Regions from separate parts of the Mesorhizobium sp. NZP2234 genome, predicted to be linked through region 2. Evidence: predicted binding sites of a transcription regulator. Region 2 holds the regulator's gene; the other holds the start of a gene.
What was found. The regulator LexA, encoded in region 2, represses DNA repair genes until DNA is damaged. The targets are predictions, from matches to a motif close to TGTTCNNNNTGTGTTCNG.
Positions count from the first base shown of each region.

Region 1: dinB (DNA polymerase IV) is a predicted target of LexA. The motif match lies at 2,354-2,371, and genes of this name have one in related genera.

Region 1 is NZ_CP033364.1:3,066,328-3,073,999, reverse strand. It holds gene EB230_RS15100 (alpha/beta hydrolase) at 1-70, opposite strand, end outside; gene EB230_RS15095 (SDR family oxidoreductase) at 175-1,056, opposite strand; gene EB230_RS15090 (dihydrofolate reductase family protein) at 1,175-1,762, opposite strand; gene EB230_RS15085 (helix-turn-helix domain-containing protein) at 1,869-2,285, shown strand; gene dinB (DNA polymerase IV) at 2,403-3,650, shown strand; gene EB230_RS15075 (DUF6602 domain-containing protein) at 3,715-4,401, opposite strand; gene EB230_RS15070 (nucleotide-binding protein) at 4,600-5,442, opposite strand; gene rsgA (ribosome small subunit-dependent GTPase A) at 5,758-6,792, shown strand; gene EB230_RS15060 (sterol desaturase family protein) at 6,835-7,365, opposite strand; gene EB230_RS15055 (NUDIX domain-containing protein) at 7,555-7,672, shown strand, end outside.
Region 2 is NZ_CP033364.1:4,085,081-4,092,752, forward strand. It holds gene EB230_RS20125 (ComEC/Rec2 family competence protein) at 1-1,233, shown strand, start outside; gene lexA (transcriptional repressor LexA) at 1,227-1,964, opposite strand; gene EB230_RS20135 (GntR family transcriptional regulator) at 2,317-3,090, opposite strand; gene EB230_RS20140 (ABC transporter substrate-binding protein) at 3,245-4,231, shown strand; gene EB230_RS20145 (ABC transporter ATP-binding protein) at 4,289-5,068, shown strand; gene EB230_RS20150 (ABC transporter permease) at 5,074-5,997, shown strand; gene kynU (kynureninase) at 6,032-7,279, shown strand; gene kynA (tryptophan 2,3-dioxygenase) at 7,284-7,672, opposite strand, start outside.

The sequences.
Region 1 (7,672 bases), 1.0 Mb from region 2:
TCAGCTTGCCCGCATTGGCTGCGATCGCCGCGTAGTGGTTCCTGTTTGCCTCGCTCTCAGTGCTCGCCATGATGGTCTCCCGAGGTTGCCGATCGCCGACTGCGACCTTCGAGAAGCAGAGACGGACGGGCGGGCAAAAAGGATACGCCGCCGATGCTTTTTCCCGAAGTTCGGCTAAGCCTCGCCTCTGAACATGGCCGCGTGGCGTTGGGCGAATTCGACGAACGGCGTCGGCCGCACGCCGAACATGTCGTGCGTCGCCAGATGCACCCGCGATTTCGGCCGCCGCAGCCGCTCGGCCAGTTGCTCGTCCAGCGCATCGGCGAAACCGGCCGGAATGCCGGCGGCCAGCAAATTGCGCCGCCGCTCCGCGGGGCTGATATCGACATAGCGGACCGGCTTGCCGATCGCCTGCGATATGCGCGCCGCGATGCCGGTCATGGTCAGCGCTTCCGGTCCGGTCATGTCGAGGCTCTCGCCTTCATAGCCGCCATCGCGCAGCAGCCGGAAGGCTACCTTGGCGATATCCTTGACATCGACGGGCGACAGTTCGGTGTCGCCGAGCGCGAGGTGGAAAGCCCCCTCGGCGGCAATGGTCGGCGCGTCGCGCAGGTACACCTGCATGAACTGGCTGGGGCGCAGATGCGTCCAGGCCATGCCGGCCGCTTCCAGATAGCGCTCGACCTCCTCATGCATGCGCGTGAAGCGGAACTTCGTGGCGTCGTAGCCGATGTTGGATTCGGCACCGGAGAACTTCACCACATGCGCGACACCGGCCTGCCGGCAGGCATCGATGAAACGGCACTGCGTCTCCCTCATGTCTTCGGCGGCGGTCGAAATCATCAGCACGCGGTCGACGCCGTCGAGTGCCGCGCCCAGCGTTTCCGCCCGGCGCATGTCGCCCTCGACCAGTTCGACGCCGGCAAGTCCGCCGAGCCCCGCCATGGACGCCCGCTTCGGGTCGCGAACCAGCGCCCTCACCTCGTGTTTTTGCCGCGCGAACTCGCGCACGATCGCTTTGCCGTTCAGGCCCGTGGCGCCTGTCACCAGGATCATCGTCTTCTCCGTCTGGGATTGAGGCGGCCGCCACGCCGGCGACCGCACCTTGAAGACGAACAGGCGAGGGCAAAGGATTCTGGCCAAACGGTTTTTTTAGGAACCTCGCCGTACCCGATCACCGCGCCGGGGCGTAGCGGTTGACCACCATGCCGCAGGCATAGGCCTTCGAGCCGAGCAGGAGCAGGTTCTGGAAACCGCCCTGCTCGAAAATGCGGCGTCCCGCGCCCAGCACCGCCGGGTTGATGAACAGCTGGAACTCGTCGACCAGCCCGGCCGCGATCAGCGCCGACGCAAAGCCGGCGCCACCGAAGACGGCGATGTCGCCGCCCTCGCCCGCCTTCAGCGCGGTCACTTCGCGCGGCAGGTCGCCGCTGACCACCACCGTGCGTTCCCAGCGCGAGGATTTCAGCCTGCCGCTCGGCACCACCTTCCGGGCCTCCACGATGCGCTGGGCGAAGGCGTGGAACGGATCGGCCGGAAACCTCTTCGCCGCATTGCCCCAATGGGTCAGATACCCCTCCTCGGCCATCTTGCGGCTGAGCAGGATTGTGTCGATGCCGGCGAAAACGGTGTTGAAGTCGCGCTTCAGCTCCTCGTCCCAGGCGCTGTCGTCGCCCCATTCCCAGAGCTGCCAGCCATGATCCTCATAGGCGCCGACGAAACCGTCGACCGACATCTGCATCTGAAGGATGAGCTTCTTCATCGTCGTCTCCCCGCGGGATCAAAGAAAATTGCTTTACTTTTGGAACCATTGACGCGGGCCAAAAATGATGTCAATAGTAAAGTGATTTAAAAATGGAAGCATAGAGATGTCGACGCGTGAAAGATCCGGCTGTCCGATCAGCCTGTCGCTGGAACTGCTCGGCGACCGCTGGACGCTGCTCATCATCCGCGACTTGGTCTTCGCCGGGAAAAAGCATTTTCGCGAGTTCCTGCAGTCCGATGAGGGCATCTCCTCGCGCACGCTGGCGGAGCGGCTGCAGACGCTGCAGGACGAAGGCATCCTCACCCGCAGCGACGACCCGAGCCATGGGTTGAAGGCGATCTACCGGCTGACCGAGGCCGGCATCGACCTTTTGCCGGTGCTGGCCACGTTCGGCGCGTGGGGCAGCAAGCACCGCAAGGCCGACGGCCACCTAGCCCGGATTGCCGACGAACTGGCGGCCGGCGGCGCACCAGCGCTGGAACGGAGGAAGGCGGCGCTGCGGGCCGAGCATATTGTCTAGGCGCCGCCCCTCCTTCCCTCATCGGAACGGGTTTCAGCAAACGGTTTCCCTTGACAGAAATCACCTTTTGTTCTCTATTCGTTCGCATCTATCAGCAACTGCGGATGAGCGGTCGGGATGGAAACGACAGCCACCATCCTGCATGCCGATCTCGACGCGTTCTATGCCTCGGTCGAGCAGCTGCTCGATCCATCGCTGCGCGGCAAGCCGATCGCGGTCGGCGGCGGTGTGGTGCTCGCCGCCTCCTATGAAGCGCGCGCCTTTGGTGTGCGTGGCGGCATGCCGGGGCGCAAGGCGCGCGAGCTTTGCCCGCAGCTGATCTTCGTCGGCGGCAATTTCAGCCACTACCAGCGGCTGGGCGACGCGGCGATCAAGGTGCTCGACGATTTCACGCCGGTGGTCGAGCGCATTTCCATCGACGAGGCCTTCGCCGATGTCGCCGGCTGCACGCATCTGTTCGGGCAACCGGCAGAGATCGCCACGGCGATCCGCCACCGCGTGCGCACGGAACTTGGCCTGCCGATCTCGATCGGCGTGGCCCGCACCAAGCATCTGGCCAAGATCGCCTCGCAGGTCGCCAAGCCCGACGGGCTGGTGGTGGTCGATCCCGGCACCGAGCTCGCCTTCCTGCATGATTTGCCGGTTTCCCTGATGTGGGGCGTCGGCCCGGCGACCAAAGCGCGGCTGGCCGAGATCGGCGTGGAGACCATCGGCCAGCTGGCCAGGACGCATAGCGGCGCGCTGACGCGGCTGCTCGGCCCCGCCGCCGGCGAAAAGCTTGCCGCCCTGTCGTGGAATCGCGATCCGAGAAAACTGGAGACCAGGCGCCGGGCACACTCGGCAGGCGCGCAATCGGCGCTTGGCCAGAAACCCGCCGTGGCGCGGGTGATCGTGCCCACCTTGCTCCACCTGGCCGACCGCGTCGCCAGCCGCCTGCGCGCCAAGGCGCGGCCCGGCCGCACGGTGACGGTGCGCGTGCGCTTTGCCGATCTCAGCGCCGTCACGCGCTCGATCACGCTAAAGCAGCCGATCTCCGCGACCACCATGCTGGCCGAGATCGCACAGGACCTGGTGCGCGGCGTGCTCGCCGATCATCCCCGGGAAAAGACGATCTCGCTGCTGGCGATCTCGGTTTCGCATCTGGAGGAGAGCGCCGAACTGCAGCTCGACCTGCCGCTCGGCCTCGCCGACGAGAAGCGCCGGCCGGGCAGCAAAAAAGGCCTTGCCCGCTTCGGCGCCGACCGCGCCATCGACAAGATCCGCGAGCGCTTCGGCAAACAGGCCGTCGGCTACGGCACCGTGGCGTTGGAAGCGGCGCGCTCCGTGCCCGACGAATTCAGGGAACTGGCGGAGAAGGAACTGTGAGCAGAAGAAAGCTCCAACGTCAGCTACGGTAGGTGGCCGACGCTAGATGTCAGCAATCTCAAAACTACATAGTTAGCAGTATTTGATCTCCTGAGCGATGAGGCGGAGAAAGCGCATCGGCGACCTTGGGAGTTGCGGCATAATTCGCGCCATTGAATGTTGAGTAGATTAAACGACCAGTAAATTCATATAGAAGAGAGATCGCAAGCCAAACGGATTGTTCGCCAACTTCCGCTAAGCTACCAAACTCTGATGAGGTAGCAAAAATTCCATGTTCGACAATCAAAATCGCGTCAATAGCACTATTATCAACTAATTTCTGCCTGACAATATCTGCACGCGACCATCCCTTGAAACCAATAGCTATAAAAGGAATGCGAGGCGATGGTCGAGATCCTATTATTAAGCCAGAGGGAGAGCTCCTTTTTATTTTTGAAAGCGAGTTCGCAGTGTGAATAACTTCTTTCCATTGCGCCTGTATATCGGATTTTATTTCGAGGGTCGCGGCAACAGTTTCAGCAAGATAGAGTCGATGATGCGGACTGCCAACAGCGGGCAGTGATGGCCCGAGGGGAAACTCTACAACGACATCTATTTGACCTGATTGATTGCCTTCCAAGTCCACGACATCGCCAGAACCAAATCTGTAAATTGGTGGAAATACATCCTTAAGAAATCCATCTACAAAGGTTTCGCGCTCACGCCCTTTCGTAGCAGCAGACATAGGTGCACTTGCTTCGTAGCTGGCCATCAACTGCTTTCTAATACCACCGAGGCGACGCAAGACATTATCAACGGGCACACCAGCCTCCAGACAGTTGACAGGATTGAGTGTCGAAATTTCACAATGGAAATAGACCGCCTGACAGGTAAATCATCTTGCAGCCGGATAATGAGATATCGTACGTTCCGATTTACAGTTTATGCTCACTTAATTCATTCAGATTGGCTACAGCGCCTTGTTAAGATCGATCAAATATCCAGCCGCCTTCAGTTCCTTCGCAAGTAAAACCTTCCAAATTCCGGAATCGTCAACCTTCGTGTAGATCACACCATCGAAATCACTCGGGGTTTCGACATCACCTCTTACTAGGGCAGCCACATTGGAGGGCCCCAATCGGCCAAGAAAGAAGCCCAATTCGAGGATTACATTTTGGCGGGCGCGTTTCATTCCCGATACCAGCTCATCGTCCGGTGACATAAGGACAATAGCGAACCCAATACTGTCCGCTTCGTCTCGAAATTTCTCAATTATGGTCCGCCCTTTATTGGCCTGCTCGTGGAGAATGATAGGCTCATAACCAAGTCTCGTCACAAAACGGGCGACAGATTCCTTCGTTCCGTTATCATGGCCATGGACGATAAAGATCTTGTTTGACCGATTCCCATCGAATACAGCCTTCTGAAGCCGCTCCCCACCAGATAGATCCGCCGCCTCCTCTATTCTTTCATCAAGTAGACGGATTGCCGCCTGCAGCAATTGAATAGAACGATTTCGATCTTCCGCAACATGCTTTACCTTGTCATGGTAAGCAACATCACCTCCCAATATAAGCGGCCAATCGAACTTAGAAGCCGGGAAATACCGATTATACTCGATACTTCCTTTTCCAAAGGTCTCGTCAAGAGCGGTTTCTACCGACGTCGACAATGGTCGCACTGTGGCCCAAGGGTCATTTTGATCAAGGGTCTTGGGATCGAATTCCGTAACCTCGGCCAGGCGCTTCTCCAGGCGGCGCTTTCCACGTCGCATGTCGTCGGGGGTTAGGTGAGCAGACTTTGGAGCGTCCATGCTAGGTTTTCGTACCACTACCGAATCCTTCGAAAAACAGATGAACTCGAAGCAGAGAAAGCAAAGATGTCACGCTGAGGCAACAGACCTCGCCCTGCCAAAAGCGTAGTACACTGGATTAAGTTATCGCGGGGCACCAGAAAAGGTGATGACACGACCACCCAAGCCCGGCCGTCGCCGTGAAATGCTTGCCAAACCGCGCCATGCCGCCCATACAGCCTCTCGGGCGGATCGCGCATCCTGAGAGGTCCTCGCCTCTCCCATCTCGCCGGGATACTGTCCGATGTCCGCGACGCCGTACCCTTGGTCGAAGCCTTGACGGCCTCCTCCCCAGCCTCGTCACCATCGCTTGTCCACCTTGGCTGGTCGGATTTCTTCGCCGATCAGCTTGAACTGGGCGAGGCAAGCCTGATCCCGACCCGCATCGCCATGGTCCACCGTGACCGGCTGAGCGGCCTGTCCCAGGCAGGGCAAACCGACCTGACGCTGGCGCCGCAGGCCACCACCGGAGACTATGCCGTCGGCGACTGGGTGCTCGTCGAGCCGCATGATCAGCTTGTGAAGCGTCGCCTGACCCGCAAGACGGTTCTGGAGCGCCGCACCCAGGGCGGCCGGGTGCCGCAGCTGGCCGCGGCCAATGTCGACACGCTGTTCATCGTCACCTCCTGCAATGCCGACTTCAACATCGCGCGGCTCGAGCGCTATCTGGCGCTGGCCAACGAGGCCGGAACGACACCCGTCATCCTGCTGACCAAGGCCGACACGGCTGAAGACGCCGAGGCGTATCAGCGCCAAGCCGCCGCGCTGCAGCGCGGATTGACCGCGGTGACGCTGAACCCGCGCATAGCGGGTGCCGCGACCGCCCTCGCCGCCTGGTGCGGCGCGGGGCACACGGTGGCGCTGATCGGTTCCTCCGGCGTCGGCAAATCGACGCTGGTCAACACGTTGGCCGGATCAGCGCGGCAATCGCCGCAGCAGACCGGAGCCGTTCGCGAACACGACGACAAGGGACGCCACACCACCACGGCACGGTCGCTGCATGCCATTGCCGGCGGCGGCTGGGTGATCGACACGCCGGGCATGCGCACGCTGCAGGTCAGCGACGTCGGCTACGGCATCGACACGCTGTTTGCCGAGATCACCGAGCTTGCCCCACTTTGCAAGTTCCGCGACTGCACCCATGTGCACGAACCGGGCTGCGCGGTGCAGGCTGCCATCAAGGCCGGCACGCTCGATCCCGAGCGCCTGGCCCGCTGGCGCAAACTGTCCGGTGAAAACCAGCACAACACGCCGGTGCGGACAGGACCACGCGGCGCCAAGTCCTCCGCCGGCCGCGGCAAGCGGCGCTGAACGGCCGCCCTACTGCCCTACTGCCCTACTGCCCTACTGCCCTCAAAGCCGGGCCGTGCCGAAAACCCTGTCCCAGAAAATCGACGTCACACCGAAATTGGCGGTGTCGTCGATATGGTGGTGCACGGCATGGCGGCGCTTGAGCGTGTAGAGGTAGCTCGGATGCGAGGGATGCCAGTGATGGATCATGTGATGAACGCTGATGTACCAGAGATAGCCCAGCATCAGCCCGCAACCGACCGCGCTGGCGATCGCGAAATCCGAGAGCATCCAAACGGGCAGTACGATCAACGCATGCACACCGAGACTGAGCCAGGTCGGCGTGCCCACAGAACTGCGCTCCTCGACATGATGACGATCGTGCAGATCCCTGATGTAGGGAACGTGATGAAGGACGAAGCGGTGCAGGACGTATTCGATCAGCGTCCACAGGCCCAGGCAGATAAGCACCGTGCCGATCCAGTCCGGGGCGCTCTCTTCGCCTGCCTCGATCAGCCCGGCGATCCCCAGTACGGCGATCACCAGCGGATAAACCACGAAATCGCTGTAGTAGCCGATCAGACCCAGTTGCATTTCGGACGTCCCACCTGACTTCGACGCAACCCAAACCATGCTGTCAGATTGCAAGCCCCCGCAATGGGGTGCAATGCGGATGCACCTGACATAACGTCGCAATCTCCCGGCGCAAGACCGGCGCCCATGATCCACGCAGAATCAGGTGAGCGCCGACTTCGCACCGGCGCCGCAAACGGACACACAAAAATGGCAAAACGCAGTGCAGGCCTGCTGATTTATCGCCGAGGCGATGGCGATGTCAGCGTGCTTCTGGTTCATCCCGGCGGCCCGTTCTGGGCGAAGAAGGACGACGGCGCCTGGTCGA
Region 2 (7,672 bases):
GTAATGTTGATTGCCGTATTGTTCGATCGCGCCGCGCTGACCATGCGCAACCTCGCCATCTCGGCAATCGCCGTCATCGTGGTGTCGCCGCACGAGGTGGTCGGTCCAAGTTTCCAGATGTCTTTCGCCGCGACCGCCGCGCTGGTCGGCGCCTATGCCGGCTGGGCGGATCACCGTGCGGGAAAGGCAAGACCGCCGCCGCCAAAGCGGTCCCTGCCGGGCTTTCTCACGCGAAAATTCCTGCTGGCGACGGGCGGGTTGGCGATGACCTCCATCACTGCCGGCTGCGCCACGGCGCTGTTTGCCATCTGGCATTTCCAGCGTGTGTCACCGCTCAGCCTGTTCGCCAATCTCGCCGTCATGCCGATCGTTTCTCTGATTGTCATGCCTTTCGCTGTTCTCAGTTCTCTTGCGATGCCCTTTGGTGCCGATGGTCCCTTTCTCTACGTGATGGGCAAGGGGCTGACGGCCATGATCGCCATATCGGCGTGGATATCGGAACGCTCCCCCGTCGATGCGATCGGGCTGATTTCACAGCACTCGGTGCTGCTGGTGACGATCGCACTGGTCATCGCAACGATGGCGACGACATGGCTGCGGCTCGCGGCAGTGCCATTCGCGCTCGCCGGCCTGTTGACGGTGTCGGATACGCGCACGCCGGATGTGCTGATCTCGGAAGACGCGCGCCTGGTCGCGGTGCCGATCGGCGGTGGCGAACTCGCGGTCAGCCGGGCTCGCCCGAACGAATTCACCGTCGACAATTGGAAACGCGCGCTGGTCTCCGAAACAATTGTCGCACCGGAGATGTTCAACAAGGCAGAGGGACAATTCGATATTGCCGATGCCGTCAATCTGCCGCCAGGGGCGCCGTTTTATTGCACGGAGGGCATCTGTCTCGCCCGGCATCCGTCTGGCGCGATCATCGCGCATGTCGAAGACCGCAAGGCTACCTGGAAGGCCTGCGGCTTCGCCGACCTGATCGTTGTCAATGACGCGACGGGCTACGATGCCTGCCACAACCCGCTGGTTCTCGTCGTCACCAAACGGCAACTTGCACGCAAGGGCAGTGCCGCCGTCTTCTTCGACCGCCAATCGGCGACCAGTCCGCCAATCATCAGCTTCGCCGTGGACGGACCGTATCGACCCTGGCACGCGCAACGAAAGTTTTCGCGCGAGGCGAGGGGACTGCCGCCCTATCAAAAACCCGAAACGCCGGCCGCTCCTGCTCAGTAGCGCCTGATCAGCCCGACCAGCTTGCCTTGCACCTTGACCCTGTCCGGCCCGAAAATTCGCGTCTCGTAGGCCGGGTTGGCGGCTTCAAGGGCAATCGAAGCGCCCTTGCGGCGGAATCGCTTCAAGGTCGCTTCCTCCTCGTCTACCAGCGCCACGACGATCTCGCCCGGGCTCGCCGTATCGGCGTTGCGGATAATGACCGTGTCGCCATCGAAGATGCCGGCCTCGATCATCGAATCGCCCTTGACCTCCAGCGCATAGTGTTCGCCACCCATGATCATGTCCGGCGGCACCGAGATCGAATGCGTCTGATGCTGGATGGCATCGATCGGCACACCGGCGGCGATACGGCCCATCACCGGGATCGACACGGCGGCGACCGCGTCGTCGTCATTCCCGGCAAAGGGCAAGCGTGACGGCGCCGGCTTGATCTGGCGGCCAACGCCGCCCTGACCAAGACTGCCTTGAATGACGCTAGGCGAGAATTTCTTTGCCGCGTTGAGGCCTGGCGCGATCGAATCCGGCAGCCGCAGCACTTCCAATGCCCGCGCCCGGTTGGGCAGCCGGCGGATGAAGCCGCGTTCCTCGAGCGCCGTGATCAGGCGATGGATCCCTGACTTGGAGGCGAGATCGAGCGCTTCCTTCATCTCGTCAAAGGAGGGTGGGATACCGCTTTCCTTCAGCCGTTCATGAATGAACATCAGAAGTTCATGTTGCTTGCGCGTCAGCATGGCGCCCCCCAGGCATTGAACGAAGGGTGTGAATCGGAATCGAAAAACAAACCCAGAACAAACACTATCTGTTCCAGTTGTGTTCCGCAACTGTTTAAAGTTTAGTGAACTTGTTAAGACATCTGAAATTATCCGCCGCCGGCAGTGCGCAGCGATCGACCGCCTTCGCCGCCAACGCGGGCATTGAAATCATTTTGGTTAATCGCCTGTGGCCTACCTCTTGATGGACCTTGGCATCGGTTTCTCAACGGCGTCCAGAGGCTGGATTTGCGTCGCTGGTCGATCCATTCCTGGCGGAACGAAACGAAATCAAAACGCCAACGATCATGCCTCAAGAGCAAGAACGCTGAAGTCATCCCGAAATTGCCTTCAGGCTGCCGGCGCGTGCGGTATAATTGTTCGCGCCGCTGTCCTCGCTGTGAACGTAGACATGCAGCGTGTAGCCGATATGCGCCGTCATCAGCGCTTTCGCCCGCTCGACATCGCGATCGAGGGCCGCTTCCATGATCGCGGTGTGATGCTCGATCGCGATCGCCTCGCGCAGGGCGTCCATTGCCTCGCCATAGCCATGCTTGAGGCCGGCCGCCGCCCGCAATGTCGGCGCCAGTCCGAGAAAACGATGATGCCGCCGCAACTGATCGGCGATTGTCGAGCGGAAGCGCAACAGCCAGTTGGACGTCGCGGCACTCAGCAATGCCGCGTGAAAGGCCTCGTGGCTCTCGTCCCATTGGTCGACCGCGTCGTCAGAGGGGTCGTCGACCGCGGTCTTGCAGCGGGAGAGGCGGTAGTGAGCGGTGACAACCGCGTCCTCCCATTCCCTGCCGCCTTTCCCGATCGATTCCAGGAACAGCGGCATCTCCACAACCATCCTTGCGCGAGCCAGGTCCTCGAGTTCGGCCCGCGACACTGGAGCCACGGCAAAGCCGCGATTGCTGATGGCCGTAACCAGGCGCTCAGCCTCAAGCCGAGACAAGGCTTCACGCAGCGGTGTCCAGCCGACGCCGTATTGACCGCGCAGCGCGCTCAGCTTGAGCGGCGCGCCCGGCATGAGGCGTGTGGTCAGGATATCGCGCCGCAGCAACTGATAGGCAGCCTCGGTTTTCGTGGAGTTGTTCTGATCCTGCATCGCGATCCGTCCATCGTCGGGCATGTGGAAATTATATATGATGGTGGCCCATGGCAAGAATTATATATAATGTTTGACAGGTGACGACGGACTGACCATGATCGCCGCAGTTGCCGTCCCGATGAGCGGCGCTGATCAAATCTGGGAGGAAATGATGTTGAAGTCGAAATCCGCTTGGCTGTCGGGATTGGCCCTGGCAGGCGCATTGATGGTCAGCGCGGGGAGTGCCGCCGCCGACCAGATTCGCATCGGCATCGCCAATTTCGGCGAGCATCCGCAGCTCAACGCCGCCATAGCCGGGTTCAAGAAAGCGCTGACGGACAATGGCTTTGTCGAGGGCAAGGATGTCGTCTACACGGAGAGCCATACCAATTTCGATGCATCGCTAGTCCCGCAGATGATCGCCAAGCTGCAGGCGGAGCAGCCCAAGCTGATCTACACCATCACCACCCCGGTCTCGCAGATCGCCAAGAAGGCGCTTGCCGGTTCCGGTATTCCGATCGTCTTTGCCGCTGTCACCGATCCGGTCGCGGCCAAGCTGGTGCCGTCGTGGGACGCCGGAGACGAAGGCATGACGGGCGCCAGCGATCTGCAGGATGTCGCCGCTGTCATGGCCTTCACCAAGAAGCTGCTGCCGAATGCCAAGCGCTTCGGCGTCCCTTACAATCCTGGCGAGGCCAATGACGTTGCCTTGGTCGAGAAGATCAAGGCGGCCGCACCGGCGGCCGGTTTCGAGGTCGTGGAAGTCGGCATCGACAACGTCAATGACATCCAGCAGCGCATCGCCGCGCTCGCCGGCAAGGCAGACGTGATCTACGGCCCGGCTTCAAACCTGATCCAGCCGGCGATCGCCGCTGTCTCCGCGGCCGCTCGCCAGGCCGGAATCCCAATCGTCAACTCCGATGACAGCGCGGTCCGCAACGGCACGGTGCCGGCAAGCTTCGCGGTCAATTACACCCAGGTCGGCGTCAACGCCGGCAACATCGCCGCCGAAATCCTCAAGGGCAAGGATCCCAAGACGATCGCGCCGTCGCGCCCTGCCTACAAGGATCACATGGCAACGATTTCCCGCAAGGCGATGGCCGCGTTCGGCATGGAGATACCGGCGTCGATGGCCGACTGCGGCTGCATCGTCGACTGACATCGGCACTGAAGGATGACGGCGTCGGCGCCGTCATCCTGAGGTCAGGGAGGAACGATGCTCGAGATCCGATCCGCGTGCAAAGTATTCTACAAGGGCCAGGCCGATGAGAAGATCGCGCTGGACGGTCTCAGCCTGTCGCTGGCCACGGGCGAGTTCGGCATCGTCATCGGCTCCAACGGAGCCGGCAAGAGCAGCATGCTCAATGCCATTTCCGGAGCTCTTGTCCTGGATTCCGGCAGGATCCTGATCAATGGCGCCGACGTCACGGCCATGCCGGTGTACAAACGTGCCGCAAGATTGGCACGCGTCTTCCAGGATCCGATGCGCGGCACAGCCGCCAGCATGACGGTGGCGGAGAACATGCTGCTGGCCGACCTGCGCAGCCAAAAACGCACGCTGCGGCAAGGGCTGAACGCTACGCGGCTTGCATCCTACAAGGAGCGCCTGTCGATATTGGGCCTCGGCCTTGAAAATCGCCTCGATACCCGTGTCGACCTGCTCTCGGGCGGGCAGCGACAGTCGCTCTCGCTGATCATGGCCGTGGGCGGATCGCCGGACTTGCTGTTGCTCGACGAACATACGGCCGCGCTCGACCCGCGCACGGCCGAGATCGTCATGCAGGCGACGGTGCGGGCCGTCAACGCGCTGAAGCTGACGACCCTGATGGTGACCCACAACATGCAGCACCCCGTCGACTATGGCAGCCGGGTGATCATGCTCGATGCGGGCCGGGTCCTGCTTGAAGTCACCGGGGAAGAGAAGGCGAGGGTCACGGTCATCGACCTCATCGGCCATTTTTCGGTCAAGACCGACCGCATGTTGTTGGCGAGCTGATCATCATGGGTTTTGTTCAGGAGGTTCTCACCAGCTTCGTCGCGATCATACCGGTCACGCTGGCGCAAAGCCTGATCCTGGCCTTTGTCGTGCTCGGGATCATGATCCCGTTTCGCATGTTGAATTTTCCCGATCTGACCAGCGAAGGCGCGTTTCCGCTGGGTGGCTGCGTCTGCGGCGTGCTGCTGGCTGCCGGCGTATCGCCGCTGGCGGCCATCGCGGTTGCATTCGCGGCGGGCTTCGCGGCGGGCTGCTGCACCGCCTTCATCCATCTGCGTTTCCGCATCCACACACTTCTTGCGGGCATCCTGATGATGACGATGCTCTACAGCATCAACCTTCGCATCATGGGCAAGTCCAACCTCTCCGTCTTCGGCTCGCCCACCGTGTTCGACTGGGTGCCGTTCGCGCGGCCGGGTTTTCCGGCCAGCAAGATCGTTGTCGCCGGCCTCCTCGCGCTCATCGTCTTCATGGCGCTCTATATGTTTTTCAGGACCGAGAAGGGGACCGCTGTGCGTGCCGTGGGCGCCAATCCCGATATGGCCGAGGCTCAAGGCATCAATGTCTGGGCGGCGACCATTGGCGGTGTCGGACTGGCGAGTGCATTTTCGGCCTCGAGCGGCGCACTGATGGTGCAGTCGCAGGGCTTCGCCGACGTCAATATGGGGCTGGGGATTCTCATCAACGGCCTTGCCGCGCTGATGATCGGCGAGGCCGTCGTCGGCAAGCAGACGGTTTGGCGCCAACTGGTGGCGCCCTTCGCCGGCGCGATCATCTACTACCAACTGGTGTCGTTCTGCCTTGCCGCAGGCATGCCGCCTCCCGACCTGAAGCTTGCCACGGGCCTGTTCGTGCTCGCCATGCTTGCCCTGCCCAGCCTCAAGCGCGGCAGGGGCCCGGCACCGGCGCGCGAAGCGATCCGTGAATAATCAGACGTGAATAACCCCAGGGACGTCACAAATCATGCGTGCAACGCTCGATCTCGCGGCAGTGGAAGCCATGGATGCGGCGGATCCGCTGCGTGCCATGCGCGACCGGTTCATTTTGCCGGAAGGCGTGATCTATCTCGACGGCAATTCGCTGGGCGCCGCGGCGCCAGCCGTGTTCAATGAGCTGCAGAAGGCCGCGACGCAGGAGTGGGCGCAGGACCTCATCCGCGCCTGGAACACCGCCGGCTGGTTCGATATGCCGGTCGCGCTTGGCGACCAGCTGGGGCGCCTGATCGGCGCCGCGGCCGGCCAGACGGTGGTCTGCGACACGACGTCGATCAACATCTACAAGGTGCTGCATGCCGCCCTTGCCATGCGGCCGGACCGCACGGTGATCGTCGCCGAAGGCGACAGCTTTCCGACCGATCTCTACATGGCCGAAGGGGTCGCCTCGACGCGGCCGGGCACGGTGCTGCGGCTCGAGGGCGTCGATGCTCCGACCATTGAAGAGCTGATCGACGAGCGCGTCGCGGTGATCCTGGTCAACCACGTCAATTACAAATCCGGACAGCTGCGCGACATGGCGGCCCTGACGCGCAAGGCCCACCAGGCCGGCGCGCTGATCGTCTGGGATCTCTGCCACACCGCGGGAGCCTTGCCGGTCGAACTCGATGCCGCCAATGCCGATTTCGCCATCGGCTGCACCTACAAATATCTGAATGGCGGCCCCGGCGCGCCGGCCTTCATCTATGCCGCGACACGCCATCATGACCATGTCCATCAGCCGCTCAGCGGCTGGTGGGGCCATGCGCGGCCGTTCGCCTTCGAGCAGGGTTTTGCCGCCGGCAGCGGCATCCGCCGGTTCCTGTGCGGCACGCAGCCGGTGCTGTCGATGCGGGCGCTGAAGGGCGCGCTGGATATCTGGGACGAGGTCGACATGGCGGCGGTGCGCAAGAAGAGCATTGCCTTGACTGAGCTGTTCATCCGGCTCGTCGAAGCCAGATGCGGCGCCTATGGGCTCGAACTGGAAAGCCCACGCGACGGCAATGCGCGCGGCAGCCAGGTGTCGTTCCTCCATGCGCATGGCTACCAGGTGATGCGGGCCCTGATCGAGCGCGGCGTGATCGGCGATTTTCGCGCGCCGTCGACCATCCGTTTCGGCTTCACGCCGCTTTATGTCGGCTACAGGGACGTGTGGCGGGCGGTCGAGGTGCTGGAGGACATACTGCGCACCGGCGCCTGGCAGGAAGCGCGTTTCGCGGTCAAGACGGCGGTGACTTGAGACCTCAGAGCCGGGTGCGGACCGTCCACAGTTCGGGGAACAGCACGACCTCGAGCATCTTCTTGAGGTAGGAAGCGCCTGAGGTGCCGCCGGTGCCGCGCTTCAGGCCGATGATGCGCTCCACCGTGGTGACGTGGTTGAAACGCCAGCGGCGGAAATAATCCTCGAAATCGACCAGCTTTTCAGCCAGTTCGTAGAACATCCAGTAGCGCTGCGGATCGCGATAGACGGTCTGCCAGGCGACCAGGACCTCTTCATTCTCGGTCCGTGTTTCACGCCAGTCCGTGCGCTTGGCATCGGCGCCGATGTCGAACCCGTTGCGCGCCAACAGGAGCAGCGCTTCGTCGTAGAGCGACGGCTCGGCCAGGATCGCTTCCAACTTGCCGCTCAGGT